Pseudobacteroides sp.: one gene and its partner. Each later gene encodes a partner of the first gene's protein in a complex. Links are inferred from orthologs where the notes say so. Each region holds a gene or a part of one and is shown in the gene's direction. Other genes may lie near its edges.

Evidence for each region.
Region 2: the proteins of trxB (region 1) and trxA are in contact, whole or in part, in a crystal structure (PDB 1F6M), measured with the Escherichia coli proteins. The link is inferred for Pseudobacteroides sp. from one-to-one orthologs.

The regions. Positions count from the first base shown.
Region 1 is NZ_DATCTU010000044.1:10,403-17,542, forward strand. Bases 3,090-5,916 are described here. They hold trxB (thioredoxin-disulfide reductase), read left to right. Parts: upstream 3,090-3,953; coding sequence 3,954-4,880; downstream 4,881-5,916. Other genes in these bases: VIO64_RS07620 (glutaredoxin family protein), read right to left, coding at 3,096-3,323; VIO64_RS07635 (4Fe-4S binding protein), read right to left, coding at 4,952-5,916. Outside these bases: VIO64_RS07610 (ABC-F family ATP-binding cassette domain-containing protein), read left to right, coding at 1-1,733; VIO64_RS07615 (DEAD/DEAH box helicase), read left to right, coding at 1,764-2,960; more of VIO64_RS07635, read right to left, coding at 5,917-6,397; VIO64_RS07640 (4Fe-4S binding protein), read right to left, coding at 6,463-7,140.
Region 2 is NZ_DATCTU010000036.1:36,754-43,831, reverse strand. Bases 2,323-5,087 are described here. They hold trxA (thioredoxin), read left to right. Parts: upstream 2,323-3,422; coding sequence 3,423-3,752; downstream 3,753-5,087. Other genes in these bases: VIO64_RS06675 (Lrp/AsnC family transcriptional regulator), read left to right, coding at 4,902-5,087; VIO64_RS06680 (hypothetical protein), read left to right, coding at 3,966-4,418; VIO64_RS06690 (hypothetical protein), read left to right, coding at 2,323-3,310. In the rest of the region: glgP (alpha-glucan family phosphorylase), read right to left, coding at 1-115; VIO64_RS06700 (putative ABC transporter permease), read left to right, coding at 720-1,130; VIO64_RS06695 (phosphodiester glycosidase family protein), read left to right, coding at 1,239-2,288; more of VIO64_RS06690, read left to right, coding at 2,285-2,322; more of VIO64_RS06675, read left to right, coding at 5,088-5,381; VIO64_RS06670 (pyridoxal phosphate-dependent aminotransferase), read left to right, coding at 5,378-6,547; VIO64_RS06665 (Cof-type HAD-IIB family hydrolase), read left to right, coding at 6,558-7,078. UniProt on the Escherichia coli protein: Participates in various redox reactions through the reversible oxidation of its active center dithiol to a disulfide and catalyzes dithiol-disulfide exchange reactions.

The DNA.
Region 1 (7,140 bases):
TAAAGGGAAGCGGTGTGCGGATCGGATACCTTTCCCAAAACCCTGACCTAAAAAAAGGCATGACTGTATTAAGTCAGGTATTTGATGGTGATACACCGGTAATGAAGCTTATTAGTGAATACCATTATACACTTCATAAATTTAATGAAAATTCCGATTCGCAATTGGAAAAGAGGCTTCTGTCACTTACCCAGAGCATGGATGCCATGGGTGCATGGGAAATGGAGAGCGAAGCTAAAACTATTCTTACCAAGCTTGGCGTATATGATTTTGAGGCTGATGTGGGCACACTCTCAGGGGGTCAGAGAAAAAGAGTAGCACTTGCCGGGGTTCTCATAAACCCAGTAGACCTCATCATTCTTGACGAGCCTACTAACCATCTGGATAATGACACTGTTGATTGGCTTGAGAATTTTCTTAACAACCGTAAAGGTGCCCTCCTTATGATAACCCATGACCGCTACTTTCTCGACAGGGTGGCCAACAGGGTTATTGAGCTTGATAACGGAAATCTGTACAGCTATGAAGCAAACTACACCAAGTTCTTAGAGCTTAAGGCTGAAAGGGAAGAGCTTATTCAATCCTCCGAACGAAAACGCCAAAGCCTTCTTAGAAAGGAATTGGAATGGATACGCAGAGGTGCAAAAGCACGTTCAACCAAACAAAAGGCTCGTATAGACAGGTTTGAGAAGCTTTCGGAGCAGCAGGGCAGCACCTTATCCGGCAACATTGAGATTATGGTTGGTTCCTCCCGTCTGGGAAGAAAAATAATTGAGATGGAAAATGTAAGCAAGGGTTTTTCCAACATAAGACTTATAAACAATTTCAGTTATATTTTAAAAAGAGATGACAGGATTGGTATAATAGGCCCAAACGGAATGGGCAAAACAACTCTCATGAAAATCATTTCCGACAGGCTGAAGCCTGACAGCGGAAACATAAGCTATGGTGAAACAGTAAAAATAGGCTATTTCTCACAGGAAAACGAGGAAATGGACCACAGCTTGAGAGTTATTGACTATATACGGCAAACAGCAGAATATATAACAACTAAGGAGGGAAAGATTTCTGCATCCCAGATGCTTGAAACATTTCTATTTCCTCCAAGTGTGCAGTGGACTCCTATTTCAAAGCTTTCAGGAGGAGAAAAGAGGCGGCTTTATTTACTCAATGTCCTAATGGCTGAACCCAATGTTCTCTTATTGGATGAGCCCACAAACGATTTGGACATACAAACCCTTACAATTCTGGAAAGCTATCTTGACGAATTCCCGGGAGCAGTTATTACCGTATCTCATGACAGATATTTTCTTGACCGTATAGTAAATAACATTTTTGCATTTGAAGGCAATGGTTTAATAAAACAGTTTACCAGCAATTATTCAGAGTACCAGAGTTATAAAAAGGAATCCTTATCCGAAACAAAAAGCATTAGCCAGAACAATGAAAAAAACAAGGAAAAGAATTATAATGAAACCGTTAAAGATAAGCCCCTTAAGCTGTCTTTCAAAGAACAGAAGGAATTTGAACAGATTGACGACGAAATAGCTTCTTTAGAAGAAGCCATAAAAAATACCACGTGCAAAATCGAAGTAGAATCCAGCAATTTCGAGCTTCTTCCAAAGCTTCTTTCAGAAAAGGAAGCCCTCGAAAAGCAGCTTGAAGAGAAAATAGAGCGTTGGGCATATCTAAACGAGTTGGTGGAAAGAATTAATAACAACAAGAAGAACTAAACAAAACTATTAATGTAAAAGGAGATTTACGTGATTGAATTATTTAACAGCTTGAATATGGATCAGTCCATAGTCACAGCACTAAAAAAGCAAAACATAACTGTTCCTACAGATGTACAAAGAAAGGTTATTCCGGAGGTTTTAAAAAACAAGGATCTGATAGTACGGTCCCAGACAGGTACAGGTAAGACCTTAGCTTACCTTATACCAATTTTTGAGAAGCTAAAAGAATCAAAGGACCTTCATACCATTATCCTTGTACCTACACATGAGCTTGCGGCACAGGTTCACAAGCAGATTGAATTTTTATCCCAGAACTCCGACATCAAGGCACGGTCTGCCCTTATTATAGGAAACGTAAATATAGAAAGACAAATAGTTAAGCTTAGGGAAAAGCCCCAGGTTATCGTAGGCTCGGCCGGACGTATACTTGAGCTTATTAAAAAGAGAAAGATAACGGCACATACAGTAAAGTCAATAATAATTGATGAAGCTGACAGGCTCATGCTTGAGAATACACTTGAAGATGTTAAGGCTATCGTAAAGGCCACATTGCGAGAAAGACAGATAATGATGTTTTCCGCTACAATCTCCACACTAACCGTAAAAAAGGCGGAGGAGATCATGAAAGAACCTGAATATATTGAAGTTGAGGAAGTCATTGCCGTCCCTGATACAATCCAGCATTTATATTTTGTTGCCGAGGAGCGGGACAAGGTTGACATGCTGAGAAAGCTTCTTAGGACAATAAACCCTGAAAGGGCAATTATTTTCGCAAGCAAAAGCGATGAAATAGAAATTATTTTATCAAAGCTTCTTTATCACAAATTTAACGTTCATGCCATTCACGGAGCTAACGTTAAACTAGATAGAAAAAAGGCATTGGATGATTTTAAATCCGGGAAGGTACAGATATTACTTGCATCCGATATCGCTGCTAGAGGGCTTGATATTAGCGATATTACACATGTTTTCAACCTCAATGCCCCCGAGGATCCCAAAGCCTATGTACATAGGGTCGGCAGGACAGGGAGAGCAGGAAAAAGCGGCGTGGCAGTGTCTATCGTCTCCCCTAAGGAACTATTGACAATTAAAAGTTACAAGAATTCTTTAAAAATAAACATTGAAGAAAAGGCACTCTATGAAGGCAAAATAATTGAACCGTCAAAGAGAAAAACTTTCAGGAAGGCACCAAGGAAAACCACCCAAAGACATCCAAAAAGATAAGCAGCATTTGCAAATTTATATACAAAACTAACAAATGCCATATAAATAATATAAAACTATAAAAGGTAACGGACTGCTTTCACATCCCGTTACCTTAAATCATTTGCCGTAAAAATCACTTTTCAGATCGGATGATTATTTCAAAAGGTTATCAATAGCTGCCTGATCAAAACCTACAATGATGTTCCCATCAATATCAATTACCGGTACTCCTCTTTGTCCGGATTTGTTAATCATTTCCATTGCTGATTCCCGATCTTTTGAAACATCAACCTCTTTAAATCCAACTTCCTTATCTTTCAAATAATCCTTAACTCTGGTACACCATGGGCATGTAGGTGTTGAATAAACTGTAATGTTCATAAAATCTCCTCCTTCAATCCTAATATTATATTAATACCCCCTAAGGGTATAAGCAAAACATATAATTTCCTAAATTATATATTTTATTTTATGCAATCGCAACATGTTTTTATCGCATAAACATTTTCCATTAAAATATATTTTAAGACGAAGTATTATGTGGTATGTTATAGATGTATATTTTAAATAATTGGAAAAAATAATATTTGATATACTTTTATAAAATAACTTCATCCATAAGTATAATTCATGAAGAATGGAGGTAACAAGAAAGTGTCAGAATTTTACACCGTATGTGATTCCACAAACTTTGAAGAGGTTGCTTTAAAAAGCGATCTTCCGGTTGTTGCTTATTTTTACTCCGATGACTGTCTTCCCTGTACTAATTTTTCACAGATATTTGAGAGGTCTGCTGCTACATTATCTGGCCAATTAAAGTTTGTAAAGGTATTTAGGCCCCATAACAGACAGCTTGCAGAGAAATATTCCGTTAAGTCTAGCCCTACCATAATATTTTTCAAACAGGGGAAGGAAACCTGCTCCAGGCTTAATGGGTATATAAACTTTCCTGAATTTAAACAATCTCTTGAAAATATACTTGAAAGAACCTGTGATTCAAAAGAACATACTATTGTTCACTGCGACGTACTTATTATAGGTGCAGGACCTGCGGGCCTAACTGCGGCTATTTATGCTGCCAGAAGCAAGCTCCACACAGTTGTAATAGACACAAGTCTTCCGGGAGGGCAGGTTGCCTCAACCTTCCATATAGCCAACTATCCGGGGACAAATGGTGTTATACGAGGCATTGATCTTATGGAAAACATGAAAAAACAGGCTCTTGACTTTGGTGCACAGATTGACGATATGCAGAGCATAAAGAGTATCGACTTCACAGGCGAAGAAAAGTATATAAAAACCGACACCAACGATTATTATGCCAAAAGCGTAATAATTGCAACAGGAGCGGAGCCCAGAAAACTACCTGTGGAAAGCGAGCGTCAGTTCAGAGGCCGCGGTATACACTACTGTGCCACATGTGACGGTGCACTCTATGTCGATGCCAATGTAATAGTTGTCGGTGGAGGAACCTCGGCAGTTGAAGAGTCTTTATTTCTTACAAGGTACGCAAAAAGTATTACAATTATTAACAGATCAGGCCAGTTTAAAGCATCACGTTCATCAGTTGATGAGGTGCTGAAAAATCCTCAGATAAAGGTATTATGGAATACCGAAATTAAGGATGTTTCCGGTGAAAACTTTGTTCAAAAGGTGGTTTTTCATAACAAGGAAACGGGAGAAACTACAGAAATGGATACAGACGGAATATTCGTGTATATAGGCATGGAGCCTAATGTATCCCTTTTTAAAGGCATATTAAACATATCGGAATATGGCTATATTATAACAGACAACAATATGTCTACCAATGTACCGGGTGTATTTGCTGCCGGTGATATCCGCGATAAGGAAATACGCCAGATATCCACAGCCGTAGGTGATGGAACCATTGCAGGTATTATGGCTGAAAGGTTTATCGGCAATAAGCTAGCATAATCTTCTCCACACATTCAAAAATTACAAATAAAGGATTATGAAGGGCTGCCCCACGAACAGCCCTTTTTTATTTACATTGAAGGAACCTTTTCTACAGCCGTATCCTTAACATCCCTATCTTTGTGTTCTTTAACAGGACACACATCAATACATTCTCCACACCTTATACACTCCGACTCACTTATAATCCCCCTGCTTATTGCTCCTGTCGGACATGATTTTTCACAAATGGTACAATTTTTGCACCATGTAATGAGTTTTTTCATCTTGAAGACAAGTACTGCTCTTGACACTAAAGCCAGCAATACCCCATAGGGACAAATATACCTGCAAAAAGGCCTTGAATTTATGAATGAGGCTATAAGCATTATCACTGAAGCCACTAATGTTATGGTGGTCCAATTGAAGTTAAATAAAGCTGCAAAAGGATCAAACCTACATAACCACGCAGTACCTGTTGCAATTGCTAATAAAAAAAGTCCTCCAAGGAAAATGTACCTGAGATTTTTTAGTATTCTGTCGGTGCCCGACTTTATCTGCACATTGAGCCTAAGCTTTGTACCTGCTTTATGAACAAATTCCTGAACTGCCCCAAAAGGACAGACACCTCCGCAGTAAACCCTTCCAAAAAATATGGCAAACACAATAGGCACTATAAGAACTACAACCCAATCAAGGGCCTTCCCCTGCACAATGCTGGAAAAGAATATTGGAATCTGCTGTACAGACCCTATAGGTGATGGACACCCCCCCGTGACAAACCCAAGATAAACAAGGCTTGTCCCTAATAAAACATAACGTAGCCATTTAAACTGCCTCCATTTTATCTGTAAAAACAGTAGGAATGATGCTATAGAAAGGAAAACCAAAGTAATAAGATTCCTTGTACTGAACATTTTTTCTATAAAGCTACTCAGGAAAGTTTCTCTTGATTTGCTTTCCTTTATACTCTCATTTGCAGCATCAACTGAAGCTTGTGTATGTTCTTGATTTTCAGCAGGTTTCCCGCTCCCCCCCGGCTTGAAAGTAGTGTTTACAACTTCATTTGAAGGCTTTACATCTGATGAACTTTCAGGAATCTTAGAAACAGTGTTTTTCCCTGTAGCCAAAGATGCAGTATTATCAGGTTCTGCCCCCGGCTTTTTCGAATTACTGCTTTCAGTGACAGCTGATACCTGTTGCTTTTTTGTCGGTGTAGAATTTACCAACGCTTTTGAAGGTACCGGTGTCTTCCTCACAGCGGCTTGTGAGGTATTAGCCTTATTCTTGGTAGTTGCTGGAGTTTTGGCAATTTCCGTTGGCTTGGGTGTTGGCGATTGAACTACTTTAGCCGGTGCAATCTCGGAGAGGTCACAAATCTTATCCCCATCGTCATCCACATACAGCCCACATTTTCCAGGGTATGGGTCATTCTCGATTTCCAGGGGACATTTAGTTGCCGCATAGACCATACCTGCTACTGATATTATAGATAAAATAGCAAATAAAATAATAAAAATAATAATTCTTCTTTTCATTTCTTGTCCTCCATTGGACTATATCCAAAAATTAATTAATCGACTAATCACTTCAATCTTTTAATCTAAACAAATAAATTTAATATGCAATATACAGAGTTTGCCATCATTCTGATTCCAAAGACTACCATAAACATATAGGCAGGATAAATGAAATACAAATTGGATATTTTTTCATCCTGTATCTGCAGTGAAATAGCAGAAGATGGGCAACTATCATGACATCTCATACATTTGGTACACATATCGCTTATTTTTAAGCCATCATTTTCAGATTCTGATATCCCAAAGCTTGTGCATACACTTATGCATTTATTACACCTGGTGCATTTATCCTTTTTCACAGCCAGCCTTACTAAACCGATTTTGGATAACAGAGATTGAATCCTTCCTATAGGACATATAAACGAGCACATAGTTCTTTTTCCTGTCAGAAGAGGCAGGACAATTGCAAGTGCAATAAAAGCAATGCTTAATATAGCCAGTACTCCCAAAAATGAGCTTACAGGAATTGCAGCTGCATGAATGATATTCTTTGAAGGACAATTCTTAGCACAATGGGTTGTAGGAATCACCTTACCGAATAAAAGCAAAGCTATGACGATCAAAATTGCAAAGGGCAAATTGAGCCACTTCTTATCCAGCACCTTAATGTATGGATTTTTTATAAAGCTTGAAAGCTTATCATCTGTTCCTCCGGCAGGGCATATCCAGCTACAAAACCCTCTTCCGAAAGCGAAGGT
Region 2 (7,078 bases), on another replicon or contig:
AAAGGTCTATTGCATCGGAGTTCCATGACCACCATAGATTATATGCAATATCATTCAACCTGTTAAGCTTTTGTGGTATTACAGCTGTTACTTTTATCTTTCCTAAAAGATACATATGCAACCTCCATTTATTTTCGTATTATTTATTATTACCAATTTTTAATTAATAATATCATAATATATAAAAATCAATAAATTTAGTTCAAGGTTTAGTATTTGGGGGTAAAATCCATTATTTGCAGTATATTACAAAAAGATTTCCGTAATAAAAATAAAAACCGTAAATTTAAAATTAAAACAGCTAAATAAATTCCATCACGAAACATTAGACACAGATTAATTATATTAATTTTAAAGCGTATTATGAAAAACAGTTAAACAATTAACTATATGAAAAGTGTAAATTTTCTGACAAATACAAGAGACTATTCACTTTTCATATAATGAAGAAGCAATTTGGAAAAGCATTTTATTAGCTTCCTTAAAGCACAATATTAAAGTATCATGCAATACTTTGTTTAAATATAAAGGCCTTAAAAAAGACATCAAGAATTCATATAAAATATAATATCATAATTTCGGGAATTTTGGTAGACTTTTTTTAAAAAATATATATTTTATTAGTTAATATGCTAATTTAATATCTAATATACTAATGAAATCTAGAAAAGCTAAATATTACTCAAATAAAAATTTTGATATTTAAGAAAAATAATTGTATGATAAAAAGATACATTATTTATGGATTAATAGGATGGAATACGGAAGTTATATGGACAGGATTGCATTCATTAATGGTGGGAGACTTGAGGTTAAGCGGGTTTACTAACCTTTGGATGTTTTTTATATACGGATTGGCGGTTTTTCTTGAACCCATTCATGATATAATAAGTAGGTGGAGGTGGATTATCAGGGGAATAATTTGGGTTTTTGTCATATGGGGAATAGAATATGCTACAGGTTTTATACTTGAAAATATTATAAACCTTAAGCCTTGGATATATAAAGGTCCTTATGCCATTGATGGTTTAATAAGATTGGATTATTTTCCCTGGTGGTTTGCAGCGGGGCTAATATTTGAAAAAATTCACAAAACTTTGGATATTTACATTTTAGATAGTAGATTGTAAAGTTATATATATGCAAATTTTTAAAACATGATATTAATTCTGAAATAAGACAATGTGAATATATAGAAAATTCATTGACATATGTACCAATTTTGGAGGGAGTCTCAAGTGAGGAAGTTTAGATTAAAAAATGACCAGAACTTTGGTGGTGAGCTTACAGCTAAAAAGAGTAAGAAGAGGCGTATATTAACCCATATACTGATATTTTTGATTTTTGAGATAGTATTTACCAGTGTAACACTGCCCATATTGATTTTTTATGGGCCCTTTGAAAATGTGAAGGGCACAATAACGGGGATGTCATGGAATACTTTTACGCATCAGTATATTGCCAAGTTTTTTTTAAGCGATGAGGCCATCAATAGAATTGTATCCAGTAGCTTTGCCGAGGACCCGCTGGATAATGGTGGAGTTATTCAGAAACTAAATTTCGGCTCAAATCATGATGACAAAATAGAAGTTTATAATATAGATGGAGGAAGTTTTATAGGAAAGCTTATGCTTGTGTACGATCCTTCAAGAGTTAAAGTAGGTTATTCAAAGAACTTTCCAAAATCCGGTGAGACTACCAGCTCCATTGCTAAAAGAAATGGGGCTATTGCTGCAATAAATGCAGGTGGGTTTATGGATGTGGGATGGACAGGCACCGGTGGTGCACCTATGGGATATATTATACATGATGGTAAAATAGTTATTAATCAGAAAAGCAATACTGCTAAGCAGGACACTGCTGCATTTACCGATCAAATGTTGATTGTGGGCAAACATTCTGTAAATCAGCTTATAAATGAGTATGGGGTAAAGGAAGGTGTAAGCTTCGGACCTCCCCTGGTTGTAAACGGCCAGAATACAATAAAAAGAGGTGACGGCGGTTGGGGAATAGCACCTAGGACTGCTATAGGACAAAGGGACGACGGCACAGTCATACTTCTCGTAATTGACGGAAGAAGAGCTGGTTCTGTAGGAGCTACTCTTCGCGATGTTCAGGATATATTCTTGAAGTATGGTGCAAAAAATGCGGTTAATCTCGATGGAGGCTCTTCGACTACCATGTATTTTAATGGAAAAATTATTAACAAACCTTCCGACGGTTTGGGAGAACGGGCTGTTGCATCTGTATTCATGGTTGTTCCCGGGAAGGCTGGTGGAAAGAAGTGAAAATTTTAAAAAGGGTCTATAAATGGATTATTCTTTCAGTAGTGCTTCAAATAGCAGTCCTTGCATATTTCAATTATGATTATTTGTTAAAGGAGCACGAGATAAAAGCCACCAGCTATGAGGTAAGTGATGAAGTACAGGAAAATGAGAAGAAAAGCGTGAAAATAGAAGATGGAACATCTCTGCATAAGGTTTCCTATGACGGTAATCATGCAGCATGGTTATTATCCGGAAAGATACATGTATACGACCTGAAAAATAAAAAATCGGAAGATATCATAGAAGGCTCCAATGGTGATATAAACTACTATAAGTGGTTGCCCGACAGGAATATTATAATATATTCTGTAAGCAATGCTGCAGGTAAAATTAATGTACTTACTAAAGATATTGAAACAGGAACTATACACGATTATCCCGTAATATCGGGTTTGGCAAAAAACAGTGAGGTTAAAGACATAGAACTGTCACCTCTGACCAACGTAGTTTATGTAAAAGTACAAACAAGCTCCACAAGGGCAAGGATTTATAAATATGATATTATGGACAATTTAAGCTATATAATGATATTTGATAGCTCATCAACCATTAAGGAAGCCAATCTTTCAGATAAGCTGTTTTATGATGAAGGAAACGGAAGGATAATGGTGTGGGATGGAAAGCGGAAAAGCAAAAGCCGTATATCAACCGAAGATAAAGTGTTTCTTATAGGTGTTGATGCTGAGGATAACCTTTATGTAGGAAATAAGGATTCCGGCGGTAAAATAACCAAACTGCTATACAGTAAGCAGGATAAGGAATCAGACGACAAATGGTATGAAATAAACCTTAAAACTCCTTGTGATAAAAACCATTTGTTTGTTACAAAGGGCGGGGGTGTTTATATGATTGATAAAGTGAATAAAGTGGTTATAAACTTGAAAAATAGTGTGGAGACTAAATATGAAGGTGAATTTATTGAGATACTGGATAATTATATAGTTTATTCAGATAATAATAAACTAATGGTGGACAGCTTTTAAAACATTTTTGTTTAGCTTTTAGGGCTTAGGGTAAAAAGTAATATAATTTACAAAATATAATTATAATTAATATTTATTATAATGTTTTTATTAAATGAATGGAGGATTTTCTATGGCTAGTGAAAAGGTGTTAATAATTAGTAAGGATAATTTTGAGAGTGAGGTTGTGAAATCAGATATGCCGGTATTGGTTGATTTTTGGGCTTCATGGTGTGGGCCATGCATGACCATAGGACCAATAATTGATTCATTAGCTGATGAATATGATGGAAAGGTAAAGGTCTGCAAGGTTAATGTAGATAATGAAGGGGAATTGACCAGAAAGTACAGAGTTATGAGTATTCCGACCATATTAGTGTTTAAAAACGGGGAAATTGTTGACAAAGTTGTAGGCAGCCGATCCAAGAACGAGTTTAAAGAGGTTATAGATAAGAATTTATAATTAATTTATAAATAATTAATATAATTAGAATAAAAAAGAGGATTTTTCGAATTTGTATTGAATATGTATAGGTGAATCAAATATAAATTGATAGCTGAAATGAATTTTAATCAATTTTATACTGAACTATGAAAAGTGGCTAATCTCATACACCTTTCATAGCTATAACTTTATTTAAATACGATTCTACTATACATAGAGGAGGCAGTACAAATGTCAGGGGAAAAACGGTTTGGAAGTTCATTTTTAGGTGGTTTTGCAAAATCTGACGTAAACGCCTATATTGAAAGAATGCTTAAGGAGTTTGATGATAGACTAAAACAGAAGGACAATGAAATTTCAATGCTTAAAAATCAAAACAGGGAGCTTCGTATCAAGTATGAGGACCTTGAGAGAAGAATGGGACAGGTTAATGAAGACAGGGTTAAGATAGCTGACGCAATAATAATAGCTAAGGAAAAAGCAGAAACTATTATTGAGGAAGCTCGAAAGGAAGCATTGGAAGAAAAGAAAAAGTTGGAGCAGACAATCGAAAGTGAAAAAGAAAAACTGGTTGATGTGAGAAGAGAACTAAAGAGTCTTAAGACTGAAGTTATACAAAGGCTTAAGAAATTTGAACAGCAGATTACAGAAGTTATTGATGATGAGGATGAAGAAGATAATTAACAACAAAATCACAAGCGATTTTGTTTGCCTTAAAAAATTGTTGAAATTTTAATTTCGTTTTCGTATAATACAATATATATTAAAAGTCTTAATAAGGTTATATATCAATGACAGGGAAGAGTATATATAGACAATTTTAAGAGAGTTAGCGTATGGTGGAAGTCTAACAAAGGACTATATAGAAAGCAGCCCTTGAGATTCACTTTGAGAAATCCGATGTTATATGTTAAATTAACATTTCGGACATTAGAAGATGACGGAACCTCGCGTTATAGAGGAACGGTATATTTTGTACCGGTTGAGATGGCATTTTAAATGCTAATTAGGGTGGTACCGCGGAATACTCCTTCGCCCCTTTTTTGGGGAAGGAGTTTTTTTAATGTCCAAGATATTTTAGTGTATGACGGCGTGTTTGTGCAAATAATATATAGACTATAATTCGGTATATATAATAACGATAATAAATAAAAGGAGAGATGATGAATGGAAGAGATTTTAGAACTATTAGAAAGCAATGGCAAACTTACAGAAGAGCAGATGGCGGTTATGCTTGGGAAGACTGTTGACGAAGTAAGAGAGAGCATTAAGAAGTATGAAGAAGACAATACAATCGCTGGATACACTGCAATGATCAACTGGGAGAAAACAGGGAAAGAGAGCGTAACAGCATTGATTGAGCTTAAGGTAACTCCCCAGAGAGGAGAGGGGTTTGACAAGGTGGCGGAGAGAATATACAGATATCCTCAGGTTAAGGCCTGCTACCTTATGTCAGGAGGCTTTGATCTGACTGTAATTGTCGAAGGGAAAACAATGAAGGAAGTTGCACTGTTTGTTGCCGAGAAGCTGGCTCCTTTAGAATATGTTTTAAGCACAGCAACACATTTTGTATTGAAAAAGTATAAAGATAAGGGAACGATATTTGAGGAAAAAACCAAGGATGACAGGGAGGCAATAATATTATGAAAATGTCGGATATGATTACCCCAACTATAAAAAATATTCCTCCTTCAGGGATCAGAAAATTTTTTGATCTTGTGAATGAAATGAAGGATGCAATTTCCCTTAGTATAGGTGAGCCGGATTTCGTTACGCCCTGGAGTGTTAGAGAAGCCGGAATATACTCTTTGGAAAAAGGCCATACCCATTATTCACCCAACTCGGGTTTTATTGAGCTAAGAACAGAAATTTCAAAATATTATAAAAGAAAATTTAGCGTAGAATACAATCCCAAAAACCAGATTATTGTCACTGTAGGAGGAAGCGAAGGAATTGACATTGCTTTAAGGTCTTTGGTCGGACCGGGAGATGAGGTTATTATACCGGAACCAAGCTTTGTAGCATATAAGCCCTGCACTATTTTGACAGGTGCAACCCCGGTAATAATAAACTTGAGGGTTGAGGATCAGTTCAGGCTTACTCCTGAGATTCTTGAAAAAGCTATTACCCCCAAGACCAAAGTACTTATACTTCCGTACCCCAATAATCCTACGGGAGCAATTATGACCAGAGAGGATCTCGACAAGATTGTTGAAGTACTTAAGGATAAAGACATTGTTGTGTTATCTGATGAGATTTACTCAGAACTGACATATGAAGGAAAGCATGTATCAATTGCCAGCTACCCTGAGATGAAGGATAAGACACTTATAATAAATGGATTTTCCAAATCTTATGCTATGACCGGCTGGAGGCTTGGATATGCTTGCGGCCATCCTGACCTTATAGGGGCTATGTATAAAATACATCAATTTGCAATAATGTCGTCTCCTACCACTTCTCAATATGCGGCCATTGAAGCATTAAGAAACGGTGATAGCGATATACAGATGATGACTCGTGAATACAACAGGAGAAGAAGAGTAATGGTTGACGGTTTTAGAAAAGTAGGTTTGGAGTGCTTTGAACCGTTAGGTGCTTTCTATGTATTTCCTTGTATCAAATCAACCGGTCTTAGTTCGGAAGAATTTTGTGAGAGATTGCTTTCGGAAGAAAAAGTAGCAATTGTACCCGGTACTGCATTCGGTGACTCTGGAAATGGTTTTATCAGAGCGTGCTATGCTTATTCCGTTGATAATATAGTGGAAGCTTTAAAGAGAGTAGAAAGGTTTGTGGCAAAAATAAAAAAGTAAATGGTGATTTATGAGTAAAATAATATTTATTGATTTGGATGGTACACTTTTAGACAGCGGCAAAAAGATTTCAAAGGAAAACAAAGATGCCATCAAGAGTGCGGAAGAAAAGGGGCTAAAAGTAATAATTTGTACAGGCAAGGTGTTTAGATCGGCTAAGAGGTTTGCCCATGAGGCTGGCATATCAGGGCCGCTTATATCCTGTAATGGTGCAGAAATAAGGGATATAGCAACAGAAAAGTTGTTATATTCCGATTTTCTAAGGAAAGAAGATTGCTATAAAGTGATTGATATATGCAGGAAAGAGAATATATACTTTCATGCATATATCAATCATGATATGTTTACTGAAATGGATGAGTGCCCCACGCCTCTTTACTGGAGGGAGAATACCGAGGTTCCTGAGGAATATCGGGTTAAGATAGAGGTTGTTTCCGATTTTAAGGAAACTTTAAAAAACAGTAGTGAAAGTGTATCCAAATTTCTTATGGTTTCACATGATCCTCATCAGCTTATTGAAGTGAGAAGACT